Thermotoga maritima MSB8: one gene and its partner. The protein of the gene in region 1 binds, or shares a complex with, the protein of each later gene. Links are inferred from orthologs where the notes say so. Each region holds a gene or a part of one and is shown on either strand. Other genes may lie near its edges.

Region 1 (10,908 bases):
AGGATCTTTTATCTTCTCGAAGAAACCCTCGAACTCTCCCTTTCTGATATCCGCCAGATTTTGTCTTTCTGGACGTGTGGCAGATTTTTCATAAAGATACACGGGAATACCCAGTTCCTCTCCTATCCTGCGTCCGAGTATTTTCGAATACTCCACACACTCTTCCATAGTCGTGTTGTAGAGAGGTACAAGTGGTATGACGTCCGCTGCACCCATTCTGGGATGCTGGCCCGTGTGATTTCTCAAATCGATGAGTTCGGCTGCCTTTTTCGTCATATCGAAGAGAGCATTTATGAGGTTCTCCGGTTCTCCCACGAGTGTTATCACCGATCTGTTGTGGTCTGCATCCATTGACCAGTCGAGCACCCATACCCTGTCGTATTTTTTCGCTTCCGCGACGATCTTTTCAACTACTTCCTTTCTTCTTCCTTCGCTGAAGTTTGGTACCGATTCTATCAGTTTCAACTCTCATTCCCCCTCGGTTTCGCCATTCTGTCCTTCAGAGTCAAAATGATTTCTTCGTAGGTTTTACCATCGTCCGGGTAACACACATACGTGTAGCTGAAACGTTCGGAAAGTTTCTCTTTCATCCTCCTTGTAACGGCCTCTATTCCGTGTTTCCCCGTAAGTGTCAGTACAAACAGGTATTCGCTGGCGGAGATGGGTAGAACGTAATCTGTTTCCCTGAAGAACTTCTTGATAGTCTCGTAGTCTCTCATGATATCTTCGAACTTAACGTACATGACGCAGAAACGAGAACCCGTCCTGTTGGAACGCTTTATTTCTTTTCTCACGATATCTTCGAACTTGAGGGTGATCTCAAGATCCTCAATGTTTTTCCTGAGAGAAACGGTGACTCTGGGTGTGGAAGAAATGATTTTTTTGACTCTTTCCAAGAGATAATCGAGCCTGAACGGTTTGAGAATGTAGTCAACCGCACCCGCTTTCACCGAATTAATAATGAGATCTTTGTCAACGTAAGCGCTCAGAACCGCAACCTTCGTGTCGGGAAATTCCTCACGTATTCTTCTTATCAGGTTCAAGCTCTCTTCACCTTCGAACACATCTACGAACACGAGATCGATCTTTTCGCGACGGAGAAATGTGAATGCTTCCTGCTCGTTTTTTGCCCAAATCACATTGAAACCGTCTTTTTCAAGGGCATTTTTGACGGCAAGAAAGGTGATTCTGGATTCATCCACTACCATAACCGTTGGAGTCACTGCGAACTCCTCCCTTTATCACTAATTTTAACATCGATCATTCTATCCTGTTCATGATGAACTTGAAGTATTCCTCTTCATCGTCAAAGGTGATGGTTTTTACAATCGTTCTGTATCCGGGTTTCACGATCGTTATCTCGTAGGTTCCCGCCTGGACGTATAGAGTGATGGGTGTTTCACCGTGGTAGTATCCATTCAGGTATATTGTGGCTCCCGATGGTTCTGTTTCTATTCTAACCTCTGAGAAGACTACTCTTTTTTCCAGTCTTCTGAAAATCTCCTTTTCTTCTCCCGGTGCGAGATTCACCGTGAAGCGATCTGTTTCGTATCCTTCTTTTTCCAGTTTTACCTCGTACATCCCAGGATCAAGGATGAGATTCAAACCGTTCTGGTCGGTCGTTCCCACGTATCTTCCATCGATATAGACGTCGACACCAGAAGGATCTGTTCTCAGTTTCAAAGAAGACTGTGCTGGTTTTAGCGTGACGTACACGGATCTGGTTTCTCCCGCGCTGAGTGTTATGTTTCGGGTCTCCTCGCGGTACCCTTCTTTTCTGAACGTGACAGTGTAATTTCCAGGAGAGAGGTTCAGCGTCAGAGGAGTCTTTCCCTGATAGACACCGTTCAGATAGACACTCGCACCGCTCGGACTTGAACTGAGAGAGAGCTGAGCGAGAGGCAAAGTGGCTATCACCTTCACCGTCTGGTTTCTTCCCACATAGACTTCCTTGTAGAACGTGTAGTTTTCAAAATACACCGTCACGTAGTGTGTACCTTCGTCGACCGATACCGTGACCGGTGTCTTCCCTTTGTAAGAACCATCAATATAGACGGTCATTCCTGGAGGTGTCGAGTCAACGATCAGCGTTCCAAACGCTGGGGCTCTTCCCACATAAAAATAAGTGAGATCGGAGACCCATTCTCCCGTGAGATAGGGTTTCAATTTCTTTTGAACGTATTCTTCGACGTTGTCGGATAGCGTCGGAAAGGCTCGAGTTGTCCCGAGTTCTTTCAGCTGGTTGAAAATCGGTATCGGTCTGGTGCTTGCAATCACCTGAATGTACTCTTTTCCATACGGCGGTGAAACTCTGAGGGAATAGGTGGATTTTGAAGGAATCTTTTTTATCTCATTTGCCCTGACAAAATTGTCGCTTTCGTATTTGTTCGGGAAAATGAGAGTTACCTTACCCTGTGCGTTGATGTCGTAGATGAGTATGTACGCGTCTCTGGAAGATTTGACGAAGATCTCTATCCTCTCTCCCACTTCATAGACGGATCCTTCCGGTTTGTTGAGCCACACATCCACCGTGAAGTAAGGTTTCTCGGGTACTATGATGATGCTCTTTGCTTCGAAAGAGAAAGCCACCATCGAGACAAGAATCAGAAGAAGAAACACATATCTCCTCATGAATCACACCTCCTCGTTATTTTATCCATCTGACTTCCGCACCGAGGATTTTTGTGTTCGACTCTAAGGTTAATCTGCTAGGATTTTCCTGAACGAAAGCGGCAAAACCATCAACACCGCTTAAAGGACCAAGGTGATAAACTCCGTTGTTGTCAAGATATATTTCGCCTTCATCTTTTATATCTACTACTTCACAGTAATTATCACGTCCGTTGAAGGTTACCACAAAAAACGTCGTGATATTAACATCCCTCGTCAAACCCTTGACTCTCGCCTGCCATTCTTCCCGATCTGCCTGCCACCACACATCCACGTCGTAAATTGGATAGTAACTGTTCCAGATCCTGCCTAAATCATTTTTAAGATCCGCCGTATCAACGATCACCCCGGCTGCGGCAACGAAGTCGTTGTATTGTTCGTAGAATGTCGCTCTTTCATAGTAAGCATAACTTTCATCTGGATAGTAGAGTACAATCACAGGGTGTGCCTGAACAAGATAATCACCATAGGATGGTTGATACCAATCCATCACATCGTCAAGATAAGCATTCCCAACCACTTCGATGATGAACTCGTGCCTTTCCTCAATTGGAGGTAGACAGGCTGTCAAAATCAGAAGAATCAACCCCAGAAAGGGAAAAAATCTCTTCATTTTCTTCACCCCCTCAAATCTAAGACTTTCAAGTAAAGAAGAGAGTTCTCAAAGTTTCTTTTCCACTCTTGCCAGCGCAATCCCTTTGAGAATGAGTCCGACGAGAATGGAAAACACAAGTGTGGAGGTTCCACCGTAGCTGATGAAGGGAAGAGGAACACCCGTGACTGGAAGGAGTCCCAGGTTCATCGAGACGTTTTCGAAGACGTGGAACCATATCAGTCCACACGCAGAAACCATCAGTATTTCCCAGTACTCGTCTTTCACGTTCAGAATCCATCTGGAAACCTCGAAGAACAGAAGACCGAAAAGCGAAAGCAGAAAGACTATTCCGATGAATCCGAATTCCTCACCGATCACCGATACGATGAAATCAGTGTATGAAACAGGAACGTAACCCATGAGGTTCGCTTTTCCTTTCATGTATCCTGCTCCAAAGAGTCCACCGGCTCCGATTGCGTGAATCGACTGCAGAACGTTGTAGGAGTAACTCTCGCCGTACTCTTCCGGGTTGAGAAAAGAAAGTATCCTCGCTCTTTGATAATCCTTCAGCCCAAAGAAAAAGAAGACAGGAAGAAACACAAGGACAAGTATCAATAGAATCACAAGGGGCTTCTTATTCACATTCGAGGCCAAAACCGCAAACAGCCAGATCAATCCCACAGAAAGCGTGGTGCCAAGATCGGGTTCCAGAAATATGAGAACAGCGGGGACAACCGTGAGAAAAAAACTTCTCCAGAACCACCTTTTCTCCAGAAGATAAGGAAGCAGAACGATGAGCGAAAGCTTTGCAAAGTCTGAGGGCTGGAAACTGAATCCCATCACTCTGAACCATCTCTTTGAACCACCGATGGGGGTTCCTTTCACAAGAAGGGCCGCCAGTAAAACAACGGAGAAGACGTAGAGAATGATCGAAAAGTTCCTTATCGTTCTGTCCTTGATGAACAGAACCAGAAACATCAACGAAAAACCGGCTATATCCCACACAATCTGCCTCGTGAAAAGTTGCTCATTTTCTCCGTAAGTTGCGCTTCTCAAAGTTGCAAGTCCAAACAACATCAAGATGGACACAAGAACAACTATGATCCAGTCTATTCGTTTGTTCTCGTGTGGTATGGTCCCACCTCACTCTGAAACGACTATCTCCATCTCCTTCATCAGCCTGTCTTCTTCACTTTCTATCACAACGATGAGTTTGTAAGTCCCGGGATCCTCGAGCTTTATGATATCGTAACTGGTCGTCTTAAAAATTTCCCTTGAGGAGTATCCTTCGATCGTCATTCTGTACTCTTCAGAATAAGCATACGAAAACACCGGTTCTTTGTGCGTCAAAACAATCATGATGTTTTTCAAAACTATGTACTTTCGTTTCTTTTCTTCGTTCAAAAGCTTCACAGAGAAATCGTATCTTTCACCGGATGCTACAAACTTCTTCCCTTCGATGACAAGGGAGAGTCCCTTCAAATCTTTTTGATACTCTCGCGTGACGAAAAGGGGAATTGATTTTTCTATCAGACTGCTTTCTGTCTTCAATTTCAATTTGATGATGTAATCTCCCGATTCTTTTGGGGCGGAAAAACTCACTTCGTGGATCTGTTCGACCATCATCGGATTTATCACGAAGTCTTTTTCTATAGGAATATCTCTTTCAAAGACAGCCTCATTCCCTTTAAGGATAATAAGGCCGATCGACTCCACACGAATTTTCCGACTCTTTGAGCTTATGTTTTCCAGATAGACAAAGAAATGCACGTTTTCGTAAGGGAAATAAAAATCTTTCAGGTCTTCAACCTCGATTTGCCACTTTTCAATCACCGAAACGACCTTACTGATAACCACCCTCTGGCCGTTCAACTTGACAGAGACTGTGATCGTGTAATTCCCTCCAGGTAGATTTGACAGCTCTTCCTCCCTCAAAAGATCAAAAACCAGGACACTTTCGAAAGCTTCCATCTCTTTTTCCACACGCTGTGGAAAGTGAAACTCGTACACCGTGTCATTCTCCCTTTTGATGGAAAATACGAAATCTTCCAGCACAAGATTTTCTTTTTTCTTCTCTCTGTTGAACACTTTTACACGCACATCGAGGGGATCGTTTGGAAGGTAGGACTCTTTTGTTTCTATCACCAGCTGGAAGGGTCCAATCACACCTTCCGGTTTGTTGGAAAAAAACGCTTTCGTGAAAAACACCAGGAAAACCACTATTACAAGATTCACGACAAGAATAAAATTCGCCCTGCGGCGAATTCTATTTTTTCTGTTTCTGAACTCTTTTTCCTTTTCTTCGTCTCTCTTCTGCCATTCTTCAGGGCTTTTAGAAAAGTACTTCATAGCGGTGTGGTCACCCTGAAAACCTCTTCGATACTCGTCTGCCCAAGAAGAACCTTTTCGAGGGCATCCTGGAACATGGTGCGCATACCTTTTTTCACTGCGAGCTTTGCAATCTCTGTTTCACTCGCTTTGGAAGAGATCAATTCTCTCAACTCTTCATCCACAATCAAAACTTCCCCTATAGCCATTCTCCCTCTGTATCTCATCCCCTTGCAGGCAGGACATCCTTCTTCTGAAGGATAGTAAATCTGATCTGGTACCTTTCCAAAGAATTGTTCGAAATAAGATTTTACCTGTTCATCTCGAACCTCTCCAGGCATTTTACACTCATCACAGAGCTTTCTCACCAGCCTCTGACCTATGATTCCGATAAGGGAGGCTCCGAGAAGGTGAGGATCTATTCCCATTTCTATGAGCCTTGAAACAGCACCAGCAGCGGTGTTGGTGTGAAGTGTACTCAGAACTAAGTGTCCCGTGAGGGAAGCTTCCACCGCAAGCTGTGCGGTTTCTCTGTCTCTGATCTCACCCACCATGATGATGTCAGGGTCCTGCCTGAGGAAAGCTCTCAAGTACCGTGCAAACGTGAGACCTATTTCTGGGAAAACCTGACATTGGGTAACCCCTTCGATGGTGTATTCCACAGGGTCTTCCGCTGTTACTATGTTTACACTTTCACTCTTCAAATAATTTATCATAGCGACAAGTGTGGTGGATTTTCCGCTTCCCGTTGGTCCGGTGACCAGGATGATACCGTAGGGTTTTTCTAACAGTGATAGAATTCGTTTCAGATTGTATTCACTGTATCCAAGTTCCTCGAGGCGTTTGTTTGCATCGGACACCTTCAGTATTCTCATCACGACTTTTTCTCCGAAAGTGGAAGGCATGGTTGACACGCGAAAATCGTACTGTTCCCCGCCTTTTATCGTGTAAAACTTCCCGTCCTGTGGAAGTCTTCTTTCCGACACATCGAGACCACTCATAATTTTAATTCGTGCCACAACTGAGTTGTGCTGTGGCTTTTGATACTCAAGAACTTTTCTCAAAATACCATCTATTCTGAATCTCACCCTCACGGTTCTTTTCATCGGTTCTATATGGATATCACTCGCTCCCATTTCTATGGCACGGTTTACGATATTGTTTACGAGCCGGACGATGGGAGCTTCTTCTACTTCCCTTTCTTCTTCCTCTTCTTCCTCAACCTGTTCTGGTGTTTCTTCTATAGCAACGTAAGGCTCCTCGAAAAGTTCGAGAGGAACACCAAGAACATACGTTTGATACAAAACAGAAAAATCTCTGCTCGTCACCAGATAAATCTCCGGATTCTTCCCCGTGAGAAAACGTATCTCCTGTTTGATCCTTGGAATGTTCGTTCCGTTATCCGTCACCACCACGAGAGTTCCGTCTTCCTTCTTTTCTACAGGAATGACGTGCAGAGATTCGATGATGTTCTTTGGAATAGAACCCACCACGTTGAGTGGTATGTTTTTTGGTAGTTCCTTCAGGATTGGGACTCCGTATTGTTCACTCAAAGCCTCCAGCAGCTGATCCTCCGTGATATACCCTGTCTCAATTAGAACTTCTCCGAGCGGTTTCCTTTCCTCTTTTTGAATTTCAAGAGCCTTATCCAACTCTTCTCTGGTTATGAATCCTTTTTCCAGAAGAATTTCACCCAATTTTCTGTATCTTCTCAGCATTAAAGAAGCCCCTCCAGACCGTATCTGTAAATGGCCGGTATGTCACCTTCCGGGAATAGAATCTTGTCTTCATCTGGGAATCTTGTAGCTATGAAGATCACACGTATTTCGTCATCGGGTACTTCATCATCGAAGATGAGACCGAATTTGACGTCCGCGTCCTCACTGCTGTTCTGCCTTATGATCATAGCTGCTTCGTGCACTTCCTCCATTCTTATATTGCTGGGAGCAGTTATATTGAACACAATCGAACTCGCATTTTCTACAGGATGCTCTATCAACTTGCTTTCCATAGCCTTCTTAGCAGCTTCTCTCGCTCTGTGTTCTCCCTTTCCAACACCTATGCCAAGGATCGCAGCACCGGCGTCCTTCATTACCGACTCTATGTCTGCAAAGTCGAGATTTATGTAACCCCTCTTCGTTATCAGTTCCGAAATTCCTTTCACTCCCTGGTGAAGAGTCTCGTCAGCCTTCAGAAAAGCATCCTTTATCTTGACATCCCTCGGGAGTTCTTCCATGAGTTTGTTGTTGGATATCTTTATGAGGGTATCCACATGTTTTCGAAGTTTTTTGAGCCCCTCTATCGCTTTTTTGAGTCTCTCCGGGCCTTCGAAATAGAAGGGAGTCGTCACTATGGCTACAGTCAGGATTCCCATTTCTTTGGCTATCTTTGCTATGACAGGGGAAGCACCTGTTCCCGTCCCTCCTCCGAACCCTGCAGTTATGAAGACCATGTGGGTATCCTGGAGCACTTCTCTGATTTTTTCCTCGCTCTCAAGAGCAGCTTGTTCTCCTATCTCGGGACGTCCCCCTGCACCAAGGCCTCGTGTGATGTTCTCACCGATCTGAATCTTCACGTCAGCGTTAGAAGCCTCCAGTACCTGAAGATCGGTGTTCACCGCGACAAATTCAACACCGTGTATTCCTATTTCTATCATTCTGTTTATGGCATTGTTTCCGGCACCGCCTACACCTATGACTTTTATCTTCAAATTGTTCGCCTGAGGGATGTTTCTATTTTCCTTTTTCTTCTCAACATCAAGGTCAAATCCCATACTCTTAACCTCCTACTCACTCCATCAATTCTTTGAAGAGTCTGAAAATTTTCTTCAGCGGATTTTCACTTTTCACCGGAGTTTCCTCATAAGGATTTTCCGAAACGGCGAAAACATTTCCAAACGCAGCAGCGAAGGAAGGGTCATTGGCAACTTCATCCGCATTGATGATGGATGGTCTGTCGGAATTCGCGTAACAACCCGTTCTCACCGGAGATTTAAACACCTCCGTGGCCAGTTCGTTTATTCTTGGAATCTTGGCCCCTCCCCCGGTGAGAACCACACCACCAGGTATCCCTATTTCCCCTTCTTCTACTATCTTCGCTTCAACTTCCCTGAAGAATTTCTTGGATTTGCTCATTATCTCTCTGAGACGTGCGTGTATAATGACGGAAAGTTTCTTCGCAGTAGTCGTTTTTATGGTGTTTCCATCGAGCCCTCTGTACTGTATTTCCTCCTCTTTCAAATCGTTATAAACTGCGTTTCCATGAGTTATAATGAGTCTTTCCGATTCTTCAAAGGAGGTGTCGAGAACTGCAGAAACATCTTTTATAACATGCTTCATCCCCACAGGAACGTAGGATATCTTTATGGGAACACCGTTTTTGTACGCTATCAACCCGGTGAAATTGTATCCCAGGTTCACAACCACCACACCTCGGTCTTTCTCAGGCGTGGTGAGAACTCCCTCGGCAGTTGAAACAAGAGAAGACTTCAACTGAAACGGACTTTTAACGGTATCCTGCAAGAAATTGTAGAACATCTCATAAACTTTCAAAGGTACGACAATGGATGTGTACTCGATGGCTATCTTCGAAGCCTTCATATCGAGAGGATTGAAAACGATCCTTTCGTCGTCCAGGAGATATCTTTTCGAAAATATGTGAAGAGGAGTTTTCCCGTTCTCTTTCAATTTCTCAAGAGCTTCCGATTGCATCTCACTCAAGATGTCCAGGGTGATAGATCGTTTCTCTTCACCGAAGTCCCTTTCGATCACGGTGTCTTCTCTTTCAAAACTCACGCTGCTGAAAGAAATGACAAAATCACTTCTCAGAGACTTTTGCAGCTGTTCTTCGAGTTCTTTAAGCAGTGTGTTCACAGATTCTTTGAAAGCGATGGCGTCTTTTATTTCACCTTCATCCAATCCTCTCGATTTCACACTTGAAAAGGCCAGTGCTTCCCATTCTTGATCACGTTTTCCGAGAACGAGTCCTTTTATATATCGTGAACCTATATCAATCGAGGTATAAAAGACAGTTTTTGACAAGTCAATCACCCCTTATCCACATCAATCTTCCATCATCCGTCAGGAAATACCTTTCCTTCGCTTTCATTTTCTCAGATTGCTCCATTATTACCTGAAAGTTCTCGACAAGATCTTTCCATTCTTCAAACATGATTCTGGATCCCTTCAGCAGAACAACTTCTTTTGACTCAAAAAAAACAGCGGACACTACAGAACTTTTCAGAATCGGAATCAACATCTCCAGAATTTCCCTGTCGCTCTTTGAAAGTCGAAGCCCTTCAAGATTAACTTCCAGAAACACTGGGTAGAATTTGAATAGGTCCTTTTTCGATAACGAAGCTACCAAACTCCCATCTTCAGCGCATAAATAATAATTCCCTTCATAGAAAACTATCCCTATAGCCTTTTTCGAATCTATTATAATACTTTTTGGAGAAATGTTAAAATTTTCTATCAAATATGAATACACTTTTTCTGGAACCCTCACGTGTTCTCTACGACTTTGAAAAAAAGAATTCACAAAGAACAGAATGTAAAGAACAATCATTGTGATGAGAAGAACTCTCAGGGATCTCATGACTAGATATCCAGTTCTTTCACTTTCAGAGCGTGCCTTTCTATGAACTCCCTTCTACTGGATGGATCGTTACCCATGAGAATTTCAAAGAGTCTATCCGCTTCTTCGGCATCTTCTATAGTTACCCTTATGATTTTTCTCGTTTCTGGATTCATCGTTGTTTCCCAGAGCTGCTCAGGATTCATCTCGCCAAGTCCTTTGTACCGTTGAATTTCGATCCTTTTTCCCTGGAGTTTCTCTTTGTATTCCGCCAGCTCCTGGTCACTGTAAACGTAGAACTCTTCTCTTCCAGCTTTGATCCTGTAGAGAGGTGGGAGTGCTATGTATACCCTGCCCTGTTCGATGAGGGGTCTCATGTATCTATAGAAGAGTGTCAGAAGGAGAGTTCTTATGTGTGCACCGTCTATATCGGCGTCGGTCATGATGATAATCCTACCGTATCTGAGCTTGCTTTCGTCGAAATCATCTCCTATGCCCGTTCCCACTGCAACAATTATGTCACTGATCTGCTCGTTTTTCAGTAATCTATCGAGAGATGATTTTTCCACGTTCAAAATCTTTCCTCTTATGGGAAGAACAGCCTGAAATTCTCTGTCTCTGGCCTGTTTTGCCGATCCCCCGGCAGAGTCACCTTCCACGATGAAAAGCTCCGTTTTCTCTCTATGTGTGGAACTACAGTCTGCCAGTTTTCCGGGAAGTGTTGTGTTTTGAAGAACGTT
Region 2 (10,922 bases), 240 kb from region 1 along the record:
GAAAACACCGAGTTTTAGATTCTTTTGTTTCGAGAGTTCTACCATCTCGTTCATGTGCTTTGTCGAGAGGGCCATGGGTTTTTCCACGAGGACGTGTTTTCCAGCTTCGAGCGCTTCCATGGTGATCTGGTAGTGTTTTCCGCTCTCGGTGGCTATGGAGATCACGTCTACGTCTTCTCTTTTGAGGAGCTCTCTGTAGTTCGTCATTGTCTCGGGTCTTCTCAAGCCCGACTTTTCGAAATGTTCGGCGGCGCGGTTCGCCCTTTCTTCCACGAGATCACACACCGCCACCGTTTCGAACAGGTCCTGCGTTTCAATCAGCGCTGGGACGTGTTTCTTCTGTCCGATCCTTCCGCATCCCACGAGTGCTATCCTCAGTTTCATAATGAACCTCCCTTTCGAAGATCAAAAGACCAATCACCACAAGCACAACTCCTCCCACAAGAAGAGCGGAGGGAAGTTTCAGTTTCAGCAGGTGTTCCGCCACGGCCGTTACAACTGGTATGTAGTATATCATGTTCGTTGTCGTTCTGCTTCCCAGTCTCTCTATTGCTTTGTTCCAGAGAAAGTAGGCAAGACCCGAGCAGACGAGTCCCAGATAAAGAAGAGAAATCACAACGATTGAGTTCATCTCTCTTATCTGCTGGAACTTTCCGGCTGAGAAAGGAAGGAAGAACACGACGCCCCAGAACATGATCCCCGCGTTTTCTCTGAAGGAGAGACTCCCGAGACTTTCTATGTGGTGAGTGTAAAAGACCCACGACAGAGCCGCGCCGAAGGCGAGAAGGTCTCCGAGGGGATTCAGTTTCAGAACGAACCTGCCGTTCAAAACGACGAGGGCCACCCCGAGAAAGGACAGGATCACACCCAGGTACATCTTCGAAGTGGTTTTCTTTTTCTGAACGAGATGCGAGAAAAGGAGAAAGAATACAGGAGCTGAAGACACTATGATTGCTGCGTTGGTGGGCTCTGTGAACATGAGGGCGGAATTCTCAAACGCAAAATAGCTGAACACTCCCCAGAAACCAGCCATCACGATATTTTTATTGAAAAGCTTTGGTCTTCCACCGGATATGAGGAAAAGAAAAAAGAAAGCGAAGATGAACCTCAGAAAACCTGCAAAGAACGGATCCAGAACCTGAACTACCACTTTGGTGGCAAGAAAAGAGATCCCCCAGAACACCACAACGAGCCACGCGAAGAACCTTTCCAAAATCATCTCTCCCTTCTCAGCACCTCACCGATCTTGGGAACGAAGTCCTTCTTTCTGGACATAACCCCCTTCAACAGAAAAAGACCGTCCTTCTTTTCCGCGTTGAAGGCTTTTTCCACTAACTTTTGATCTCCATCCATCATCAGAAGACTCGCTTCTTCCACAGGATTCGTGAAGAGCACAAAGAAATGTTTGACACCGAATTCTCCCTTGAGGGTCTTCAGTGTGTTCATGAAACGTTCCTTTTCTTTCAAAAGTGTTGAAAAGTCCGACGTCATTATCTGAGAAACGGCGAAGGATTCTTCTCCCATCTCGTAGACTTTCACGTCGCGCTTCAGCAGTTCAGCGGGATCGACGTCTTCCGGTATCTTCATCCCTTCCTTCAGCAGTTTCTTCGCGAATTTTTCCAGATCGAGTTTGGCAACATCAGCCAGGAAATTCGCCATCTTCCTGTCTTTCTCTGTCGTCGTGGAGAGTTTGAAGAAGAGTGTATCGGAAACGATACCCGAGAGCAGAATTCCGGCTATCTCCCTTTCCATCTTCACACCGTTTTTCAAGAAGAACTCTGCCACTATTGTTGAGGTGCTTCCGACGGGTTCGTTGTAGAAGAAAACGGGATTCAGAGTGCTCAGTCCACCGAGCCTGTGATGGTCTATGATCTCGAGGATTTCCGCTTTCTCGACTCCTTCCGGTGCCTGGGTGATCTCGTTGTGATCCACAAGGATCACCTTTTTCCTCACATCTTTGAGCAGGTCCGTCCTAGTTATAACACCACAAAGCCGCCCTTTCTCGTCTTCTACGAACGCTGCTCTTATCTTCGAGGTGAAGACGATCTCTTTTACTTCCTCGAGTGTGTCCTTCTTCGTCACCGTGGGGAATTTCTTGCTCATCACGAGGGTCACGGGGAGTGAAAGGTTTATGAGCTTTGCGGCGCTGAACGCGTCGAACTTCACTCTCAAAACGGCGGCGTTCTTTTCTTTTGCTATTTCAAGCACTCTGTTTGATACTGGGGCGTTGTTCACGACTATCATGAGTTTTGCTCCTTTTTCCAGAAGAGCGATCTGGGCCGGTTCGTTGTCTCCCACGATCACCACGTCACCTATCTCTATCTTTCCCAGGAGCACATGAAGGGCATCCACCGCTATGTGAACCTTTCCGGATACGGTTTTTTCTTTCATGTAGTCACAGACAACCTCTGCTTTCAGTATCCTGACTAGCTGATCGAACGGAACCGGGTGTATAACCAATGGTTCTATCTTCAATCTCCTCACGTAGACTCGAGCAATGTTGCTTTCAGTGACCACTCCTATCATTTTCTCCTTTGAAACCACCGGAACGTTTTTTATTCCTCTGCTTTCCATGAGCATGGCCACATCGTAGGCGGATGTGTCCGGAGTGACGAAAATGGGATTTTTCAGCTCGAGATCTTCAACGGTGGGTTCGAGCGTTTCAATGTGGAGGGGTGGATTCATTCCGAAATATTTGAGCACGAAGAGGGATTCGTTTGTGAGATCGCCGCTTCGAGCTGGAATGAATGTTTTTCCCTTTTCCACATTGTTTTTGAAGTGCGCGTACCCTATCGCAGAGCAAACGCTGTCGGTGTCCGGATTCTTGTGGCCTATCACGTACACTCTTTCCAATGCTTTCACCTCCGCTACTAAAAAAATTCTATCAGATGATATAATCCTTATCGAGAACGTGACCATGGGAGGAGGAATACGGTGTTGAGAAAAGACATAGGAATAGATCTCGGTACGGCAAACACCCTCGTCTTTCTCAGAGGGAAAGGCATCGTGGTGAATGAACCATCGGTGATAGCGATAGATTCGACCACAGGTGAGATACTGAAGGTCGGTCTCGAAGCGAAAAACATGATAGGAAAAACTCCCGCCACGATCAAGGCCATAAGGCCCATGAGGGATGGCGTTATAGCGGACTACACCGTGGCCCTTGTGATGCTCAGGTATTTCATAAACAAAGCCAAGGGCGGAATGAATCTGTTCAAACCTCGTGTGGTTATAGGAGTTCCCATAGGAATAACGGATGTGGAAAGGAGAGCCATTCTCGATGCTGGGCTCGAGGCGGGTGCCAGTAAGGTCTTTCTCATAGAAGAGCCCATGGCGGCTGCTATAGGCTCAAATCTCAACGTCGAAGAGCCCTCCGGGAACATGGTGGTGGACATCGGTGGAGGAACGACGGAGGTCGCCGTCATCTCCCTTGGAAGCATTGTCACGTGGGAGTCGATACGTATCGCTGGAGACGAGATGGATGAAGCCATAGTTCAGTACGTGAGGGAGACCTACCGGGTGGCGATCGGTGAGAGAACGGCCGAACGGGTGAAGATAGAGATAGGGAACGTCTTCCCATCCAAAGAAAACGATGAGCTCGAAACGACGGTTTCCGGGATAGACCTTTCCACTGGACTGCCCAGAAAACTCACTCTGAAAGGAGGAGAGGTGAGGGAAGCCCTCAGGAGTGTGGTGGTAGCCATAGTGGAGAGCGTGAGAACCACTCTGGAAAAAACGCCTCCCGAGCTCGTTTCCGACATCATAGAACGCGGAATTTTCCTCACCGGCGGCGGGTCTCTTCTAAGAGGGCTCGACACTCTGCTTCAGAAAGAAACGGGGATCAGTGTCATCAGGTCCGAAGAGCCGCTCACCGCTGTGGCTAAAGGAGCGGGAATGGTTCTGGACAAGGTGAACATTCTGAAGAAGCTTCAGGGTGCCGGGTGATGAAAAGACTGATCCTTTTTCTTCTCTTCCTCACCGTTTTCTTTCTGAACGAGACTTTCAACGTGTCTGAAAAATTACAGCCCCTTTTTTACAGAATAACTTTCCCCTTCCTGAAGCTGAGAGCCAACGGTTCAGGAAGTGATTTTGAGGTTTCAAAACAGGATCTATCCAGGTGATGTTTATCTGGGAACCAAGAGCGTGGGAAACCTTTTCTTTGTGACCGGGAAGGGAGAAGGTTTTTTCTACATTCTGGGAGAAGCGGAAGAAGGTGCCATCGTTCTCGATCCGCTGGAGAAGAGGTTCCTTGGGATAGTTGTGGAAAAAGGTCCTATTTCAAAGGTTATGAGAGTGTTTTCTGAGGATTTCGTGGAAAAGGTGAGGGTGGAAAACGATCGCGAGTCCGTTGTGGGAGTCGTCAAAGGGGAACGTGTTCCCAGACTCTCTGTTATAGAAGACATAGACGTGACGGGCTGGAAGGTGTACTTCGAAAGCGAAAAATGGAACGTGGCCTTCAAAGAGTACCTGTTCATAGGAACCGTGGCGGGACGTGATGAGGAGTACTTTCTGCTGAACGTGACACGGGACGTTCCGGACAGGGTGATCGTCATCGGGGTGGTAGAATGATCTATGTTCTTGCCTTTCTCAGCATCTTCTGGGACTACGTCTTCCAAGACGTTTTGAGTTTCTTTCCCGCCTTTCTGGGCCTTGCCTTCTGCAGGAGAACCATTCCTCTTTTGTTTATTGTGATTTTGATCAGACTCTTCGCAATTCCAGGATACTGGTATATTTTCGTTTTGATCGTATTTTTGATCCTTGACGCCTTGAGGGAGCATTTCTCTTCAGTGTTGCTCCCCGCTGTTGTCCTTGTGGCTGTCGGCTGTCTTGTCGGTGAAATTCGGATGCTGACGGTTTTGCTTTCCGCCGCCACTGGCATCGTGTTCATTCTGGGAGGATCGAAGCGGTGAAGAACAGGTTGATTCTGATCCTGATGGCCCTATCGTTTGTCTTGATCATCATGAAAGCTTTCCAGGTGCAGATCCTCGAACACGAGAAACACAAAAAGTACATAGACCTTCTTCAAACAAGGCTCGTGAAAATACCCGCTCCACGGGGAAAGATCATCTCAAGTGATGGAAAAGTGCTCGCAAAAGATGAAGTGGTGTACGTCCTCGATCCGTGGCTGAACAGCATAGATGAGCTGAAAAAAACAGGCCTCTTCACTCCCGAGGAGATTCTTTCACTTGTCAAAGGTGAATCCATAGTCATCGACAAAGCGAGAGCGGATGTGATTTCGAAGGCTGGAATGCGGGTCGTCATGGATTACAGGAGAAAGTACGAGCCGCTTGCACCGCATGTGGTTGGTTACGTGAACGCAGACAGGGCGGGAGTGTACGGTGTGGAGAGTGTGTACGACGAATTCCTGACGGGAACGGACGGTGTGAAGATGGTCTTTGTGGAACCATCCGGTGCGATATCTTCTGAAGTTCTTCGAAGCCCCCCGAAACCCGGCGAAGATGTAACACTCACAATCGATACCAGGATACAGAAAGTTGCCGAGGAATCTCTCGAAAAAATCGGGAATCCGGGCTCTGTGATCCTCTCCGATGTCAGAACAGGTGAAATTCTTGCCCTCGCATCGTTCCCAGAATATAACCCCCAGGACTTTTACGAAGGCTTCACTAAAAGAGAGTGGGAAAGGTTTGCTAGAAATTCACCTTCTCCTTTGATCAACAGAGCGATATCGTCCGCGTACAGCCCAGGGTCTTCCATAAAGATACTCTGGGCCGTAGCCGCTTTGCTGAACGGTGTCGATCCGGAAGAGAAGATCAACTGCCGTGGAGTGTTCGAATACAGAAACAGCAGAGGTGAAGTGGTGGCGAGGTACAGGGACTGGAAAGAAGAGGGTCACGGCTTCACCGATCTCAGAAAGGCGATCAGGGTTTCCTGCAACGTCTACTTCTATCAGCTTGGGCTGAAGCTCGGTGTGGACAAAATGGTGGAGGTTGCGAAGAAGCTGAGCATCTTCGAAAAGACAGGAATAGACCTTCCAGGTGAAAAGAGCGGTACACTTCCATCACCCGAGTGGAAAATGTCCAAAATAGGAGAACCCTGGTATCCCGGTGACACCATCCTGATGTCCATCGGACAAGGGTACCTTACAGCGACTCCCATAGAGCTTCTGAAACTCGTTTCACTTGTGGCAAACGAAGGAATCTTCTACAGACCACACGTGGTGAAAAGAATCGGCTCGAAAGCGGTGAAACCGGAGATCGAAACGCAAGTTCAGATCGATGAGAAGATATGGAACTTTATCAAGGATGCCATGGTCGATGTGACGTCCTTCAAAGGGAACGAGAAGGAAGACCCCGGAACGGCGTACCACGTGTTCGGAGACTTTCCGTACAGAGTGGCCGGGAAAACAGGCACCGCCGAGGCCGGAAGCGGTGCTCCTCACTCGTGGTTCGTGGGTTTTGCTCCTGCGGAAAATCCAGAAGTTGCGATCGTGGTGATGGTGGAACACGGAGGATACGGTTCCGGTGCAGCATCCCAGATAGCAAGAAGGGTTCTGGAAGAATACTTCAAACTGAAAGAAAGTGCTCAAGAAACTCCCGTGTCCTCTCGTTCTCGGGATTAGAGAAGATCTTTTCGGGAGGTCCCATCTCAACGATTCTTCCCTCGTCCATGAAAACCACCCTGTCGGAGACGTCACGGGCGAACCTCATCTCGTGCGTCACGATCAGCATGGTCATACCGGATTGAGCCAGATCTTTTATGACGTCGAGCACCTCTTTCACGAGCTCTGGATCGAGAGCGGAAGTGGGTTCGTCAAAGAGCATGAGTTCCGGGTCCATCATGAGGGCCCTCGCTATGGCCACCCTCTGCTGCTGTCCACCGGAGAGGTTTCCGGGCTTTTCGTTTATCTTTTCGATGAGTCCAACCCTTTCCAGGAGCTTTTTCGCTTTTTCTACAGCTTCGTCTTTTTGCATGTTCTTCACTTTCATCGGAGCGAGTGTGAGGTTGTTCAAAACAGAAAGGTGCGGAAACAGGTTGAACTGCTGAAAGACCATACCTATGGAACTTCTTATCCTGTTTATGTTTCTGTGGGTGATGAGCTCACCTTTGAAGTAGATCTTCCCCCGCTGATACTCCTCGAGCAGATTTATACAGCGAAGAAGGGTGCTCTTTCCGCTTCCGCTTGGACCGATGATGGAGATCACTTCACCCTTTTTCACCTCGAGATCTATTCCCCTTAACACGTAGAGTTTTCCGAAGTACTTGTGAAGATCTTCGATTTTCAAAACGGTCATACTTTCAACCTGCCTTCCACGAACTTCACCAGCCTGGAAACGGAGAAGGTGATGGCGAAGTAGATCAGCGCCACACCACCGTATATGGGAAAGCTCATGAATGTTCTGCTCACGATGTACTGGGCGCTTCTCATGAGTTCGACGGTTCCTATCACCATGGCAAGGGAACTGTCCTTTGCGAGGGCAATGAATTCGTTTCCAAGAGCCGGAAGTATGTGCCTGAAGGCCTGGGGAAGAATCACGTAGATCATCGCCTGTGCGTGTGACATGCCGAGAGATCTCGCCGCCTCGTACTGTCCCTTTGGGACGGATTGTATCCCCGCCCTCACGATCTCGGCGACGTACGCACCGCTGTTTATTCCGAGAGCAATAACGGCGGCTGTGAACCTGTCGAATTCGAGCCCCAGTTCGGGAAGTCCAAAGTACACGAGAAACAGCTGGACCATCAGGGGTGTTCCCCTGAGAAACTCCACGTAGACAGAAGACGGGTACCTTATGATCCGGTACTTCGAGAGCCTTCCCATGCCGACGAAGATCCCTATGGCGAGCCCTATGAGAACGGCCAGAGAAGTAAGCTGAAGGGTGCGCAGGGCACCCTTCAGAAGGAGCGGTAGATTATCCACAATTACGCTCAACCATTCCGGCATCTTTCATTCCTCCATCACTCTGAGAACCATTTTTCTATAAGCACGTCGTACGGACTCTTTTTGAGCTCTCTCAAAACGCTGTTGATGAATTCCAGAAGATCCGTGTCCTCTTTCCTCACGGCGATGCCGTACTGCTCGCTGGAGAGCACCCCACTCGAGATAACAAGATCCGGATTCTTCGCCACGAAAGCCCTTGCCGTGGCGGAGTCCAGAACCACCGCGTCCGCTCGGCCTCTCTTCAGCTCGAGGAACGCGTCCGTGAATTTATCGAACCTGACGACCTTGATACCATCGTACTTTGAAACCTCTATGTCTCCGGTGGTACCGATCTGAACGGCCACGGTTTTCCCTACGAGGTCTTCGTAGGTCTTCGGTCGGAAGTCACTGTCTTTCCTCACCACGATGACCTGTCCCGCGTCGAAGTACGGATCGGAGAAGGCCACGACCTTCTTTCTCTCCTCTGTGATCGTCATACCGGAGATGATCACGTCGATCTTCTTTGTGAGCAGGCTCGGAATGAGTCCGTCGAAGGTCATATCGACGATCTTCAGTTCGACGCCGAGTCTTCTCGCGATTTCCTTTGCGAGATCGACATCGAAACCCACGATGTTGCCGTTCTCATCAACGAACTCGAACGGAGGAAAATCCGCAGAGAGTCCGACGAGCAGGTACCCTCTGCTTTTGATCTCGTCGATGGCTCCAGAAAAGATCACGATCGAAACCAGAAGAATCGAAACCGCAAGTAGTTTTTTCATATTATCACCTCCGATTTATTATAACACAATGCTGCATATCAATGCTTTATGAAGAGCAACCACAAAGCGAAGGCGAGAGCGAGAATCCACGTGAACCAGTGTACTTCTTTCGATTTCCCGGAGAAGAGCTTCACCAATGCATAGGAGATGATGCCGAGCGCTATTCCGTTGGCTATAGAGTATGTGAGCGGCATAGTTATGACGGTAATGAACGCGGGGAGCGCTTCTGTGATGTCATCCCATTTCACTCTTCCAAGGTTTCCGATCATGAGCGCCCCAACGAAGATCAGAGCGGGAGCGGTCGCGTATCCAGGAACCGTCTGGGCGAGAGGGGCGAAGAAGAGCATGGCGAGCATACATAGGGCAACGACGAGAGCCGTGAGACCAGTTCTTCCTCCTTCAGCGATACCCGCACCGCTCTCGATGTACGTGGTCACTGTCGAAGTTCCAAAGAGTGCACCTACAGAAGTTCCTATCGCGTCCGCGAGGAATGCCCTGTTCGCCCTCGGAAGCTCTCCGTTCTTCATGAAACCAGCGCTCTGAGCGAGTCCTGTGATGGTACCGAGTGTGTCGAAGAAGTCAACGAAGAAGAAGGTGAGAACAACGATCCAGAAGTCGAGGCTCAAAAATCCAGAAAAGTCGAGCTTCATGAACGTCGGAGATATATCTGGAACGGGACCGACGATTCCCTGGTACTTCGTGACTCCTATGCCGGGGATGGCACCCACAAGCGTGGCCACGAGAATCCCTATCATCACCGCTCCCGGGATCTTCCTGTGGTAAAGCGCCACGATCACCAGGAGCCCTACGACCGTCACGAGCACACCGGGATTCGTGAGATCGCCGAGAGTAACGGAAGTGGCAGGATTGGATACAACGATTCCCGCGCTTCTCAACCCTATGAACGCGATGAAGAAACCGATACCCGCGGAGATGGCCACTTTTATGGACTCGGGTATGATCCCGGCGACGAACTTTCTGAACCCAACGAGTGTCAAGCCTATGAAGATCAGACCTTCAACGAACACGGCAGCGAGGGCCACTCTCCAGTCTATCCCCATGCCGAGACACACGGTGTAGGTGAAGTACGCGTTCAGTCCCATACCGGGTGCGAGCGCGAAAGGATAGTTCGCGAAGAAGGCCATGACGAGAGTGGCTGTGGCGGATCCCAGTATCGTTGCGACCATGAAGGCTCCGAAGAACTGCTGGTACAGGGGGCTGCTCGCGTCTACACCAACCGCCTGAACGAGGATGGAAGGATTCACAAAAACGATGTAGGCCATGGTGAGGAAAGTAGCGATACCCGCGAAGATCTCTGTTTTCACGTTCGTCCCGTTCTCTTTGAGACGGAACACACAGCTCACCTCCGATATAAAAAATTTAAGGGGATCTCTGGATCCCGTACTTTGTTTTGATTTTCTCATGTTTTCTTTAAAGGAGTTTTAAACAAAAGAAAAGCGGGAGGAACAGCCTCCCGCTCACTCGCCGTATTCTTCCTTGAGATACTCCCTTATCTTCTGATCCGCCGTCTTTATCGCAGTTTCCATGTCCACCTTTCCGTTGATGAAATCGGAGAACATGTTTCCAACCACCGTTCTGATCTCGTACCATACACCGATCTGTGGATCGAACACGGCGTTGTCTATCTGCTTCAATGGTATTTCGAGCAGAGGATCGGACTTCGCCGCTTCCTTCCAGATCGACGTTTCGAGGGCGCTTCTTCTCACGGGAATGTAACCCGTGTTGATCGCCCAGTAAGCGGTGACTTCTGGTGATATGAGGTACTTCATGAACTCCCAGGCTGCTTTCTTTTCCTCTTCGCTTGCCGTGTTGAACATGATTATATCCGTTCCGGCAAATGGAACTTTGTTCGTCACCCAGGTGGGAACTGGAGCCCAGCTCCAGGTGAACTTACCCTTCGTGGATTTCTCAACGTAGGGTCTTCCCGCTATCGTGCTTATGTACATCATGATCTTCTGCTGACCGAAGATCCCGTCGAGGTATCCACCCTGGGAGTACGCGATACCATCGTCCACCATCTTCTTCACGAAAGCGAGAACGTCCCTTGTTTCCTGACTGTCGATGTTGGAGACCCACTTTCCATCGACCTGTTTCAGGATGGAACCACCGCGGAGTGTGAGGAGTATCTGGAAGAAGTCAACGGTCGTTCTGAAACCAAAACCGTACTGATCGATCTTTCCGTCTCCATCGAAGTCTTCTGTCATGATTCGCGCCGCTTCGTAAAGCTCATCGATCGTTTTGGGAAC

The links.
Region 2: the proteins of TM_RS04295 (region 1) and TM_RS03045 are in contact, whole or in part, in a crystal structure (PDB 6PL5), measured with the Thermus thermophilus proteins. The link is inferred for Thermotoga maritima MSB8 from one-to-one orthologs. Residues at the interface, in WP_223903423.1 of Thermus thermophilus: Phe161, Val165, Phe168, Val169, Leu172, Pro198, Tyr199, Glu202, Tyr211, Arg212, Asp213, Gln220, Val221, Gln223, Ser224, Ile226, Ala227, Ile228, Gly229, Ser230, Gly266, Phe267, Val270, Leu274, Tyr277, Gly278, Leu281, Phe285, Leu289, Arg297; in WP_223903432.1 of Thermus thermophilus: Arg4, Ile5, His6, Leu8, Ala9, Phe12, Ala15, Leu16, Leu19, Gly20, Arg22, Ala23, Trp24, Leu26, Gln27, Val28, Tyr31, Tyr34, Leu36, Leu43, Thr45, Asp47, Lys156, Gln157, Gly158, Ser160, Val184, Leu201, Glu202.

What each region holds. Positions count from the first base shown.
Region 1 is NC_000853.1:858,854-869,761, reverse strand. What follows is about bases 2,350-5,335. They hold TM_RS04295 (FtsW/RodA/SpoVE family cell cycle protein), read right to left. Parts: upstream 4,367-5,335; coding sequence 3,332-4,366; downstream 2,350-3,331. Other genes in these bases: TM_RS04290 (COG1361 S-layer family protein), read right to left, coding at 4,409-5,335; TM_RS04300 (hypothetical protein), read right to left, coding at 2,648-3,283; TM_RS04305 (PEGA domain-containing protein), read right to left, coding at 2,350-2,631. Also shown: ftcD (glutamate formimidoyltransferase), read right to left, coding at 1-465; TM_RS04310 (response regulator), read right to left, coding at 462-1,223; more of TM_RS04305, read right to left, coding at 1,261-2,349; more of TM_RS04290, read right to left, coding at 5,336-5,614; TM_RS04285 (GspE/PulE family protein), read right to left, coding at 5,611-7,311; cell division protein FtsZ, read right to left, coding at 7,311-8,366; TM_RS04275 (cell division protein FtsA), read right to left, coding at 8,383-9,633; TM_RS09800 (DUF4894 domain-containing protein), read right to left, coding at 9,635-10,159; gyrB (DNA topoisomerase (ATP-hydrolyzing) subunit B), read right to left, coding at 10,192-10,908. UniProt on the Escherichia coli protein: Peptidoglycan polymerase that is essential for cell wall elongation. Also required for the maintenance of the rod cell shape. Functions probably in conjunction with the penicillin-binding protein 2 (mrdA).
Region 2 is NC_000853.1:619,167-630,088, forward strand. Bases 4,244-7,243 are described here. They hold TM_RS03045 (penicillin-binding transpeptidase domain-containing protein), read left to right. Parts: upstream 4,244-4,906; coding sequence 4,907-6,580; downstream 6,581-7,243. Other genes in these bases: TM_RS03035 (hypothetical protein), read left to right, coding at 4,244-4,569; TM_RS03040 (hypothetical protein), read left to right, coding at 4,566-4,910; TM_RS03050 (amino acid ABC transporter ATP-binding protein), read right to left, coding at 6,525-7,243. In the rest of the region: TM_RS03015 (Gfo/Idh/MocA family protein), read right to left, coding at 1-384; TM_RS03020 (DMT family transporter), read right to left, coding at 314-1,219; TM_RS03025 (putative manganese-dependent inorganic diphosphatase), read right to left, coding at 1,216-2,853; TM_RS03030 (rod shape-determining protein), read left to right, coding at 2,935-3,945; TM_RS09605 (hypothetical protein), read left to right, coding at 3,945-4,121; more of TM_RS03035, read left to right, coding at 4,090-4,243; more of TM_RS03050, read right to left, coding at 7,244-7,253; TM_RS03055 (amino acid ABC transporter permease), read right to left, coding at 7,250-7,900; TM_RS03060 (basic amino acid ABC transporter substrate-binding protein), read right to left, coding at 7,915-8,655; TM_RS03065 (NCS2 family permease), read right to left, coding at 8,694-10,010; TM_RS03070 (ABC transporter substrate-binding protein), read right to left, coding at 10,134-10,922. UniProt on the Escherichia coli protein: Catalyzes cross-linking of the peptidoglycan cell wall. Responsible for the determination of the rod shape of the cell. Is probably required for lateral peptidoglycan synthesis and maintenance of the correct diameter during lateral and centripetal growth.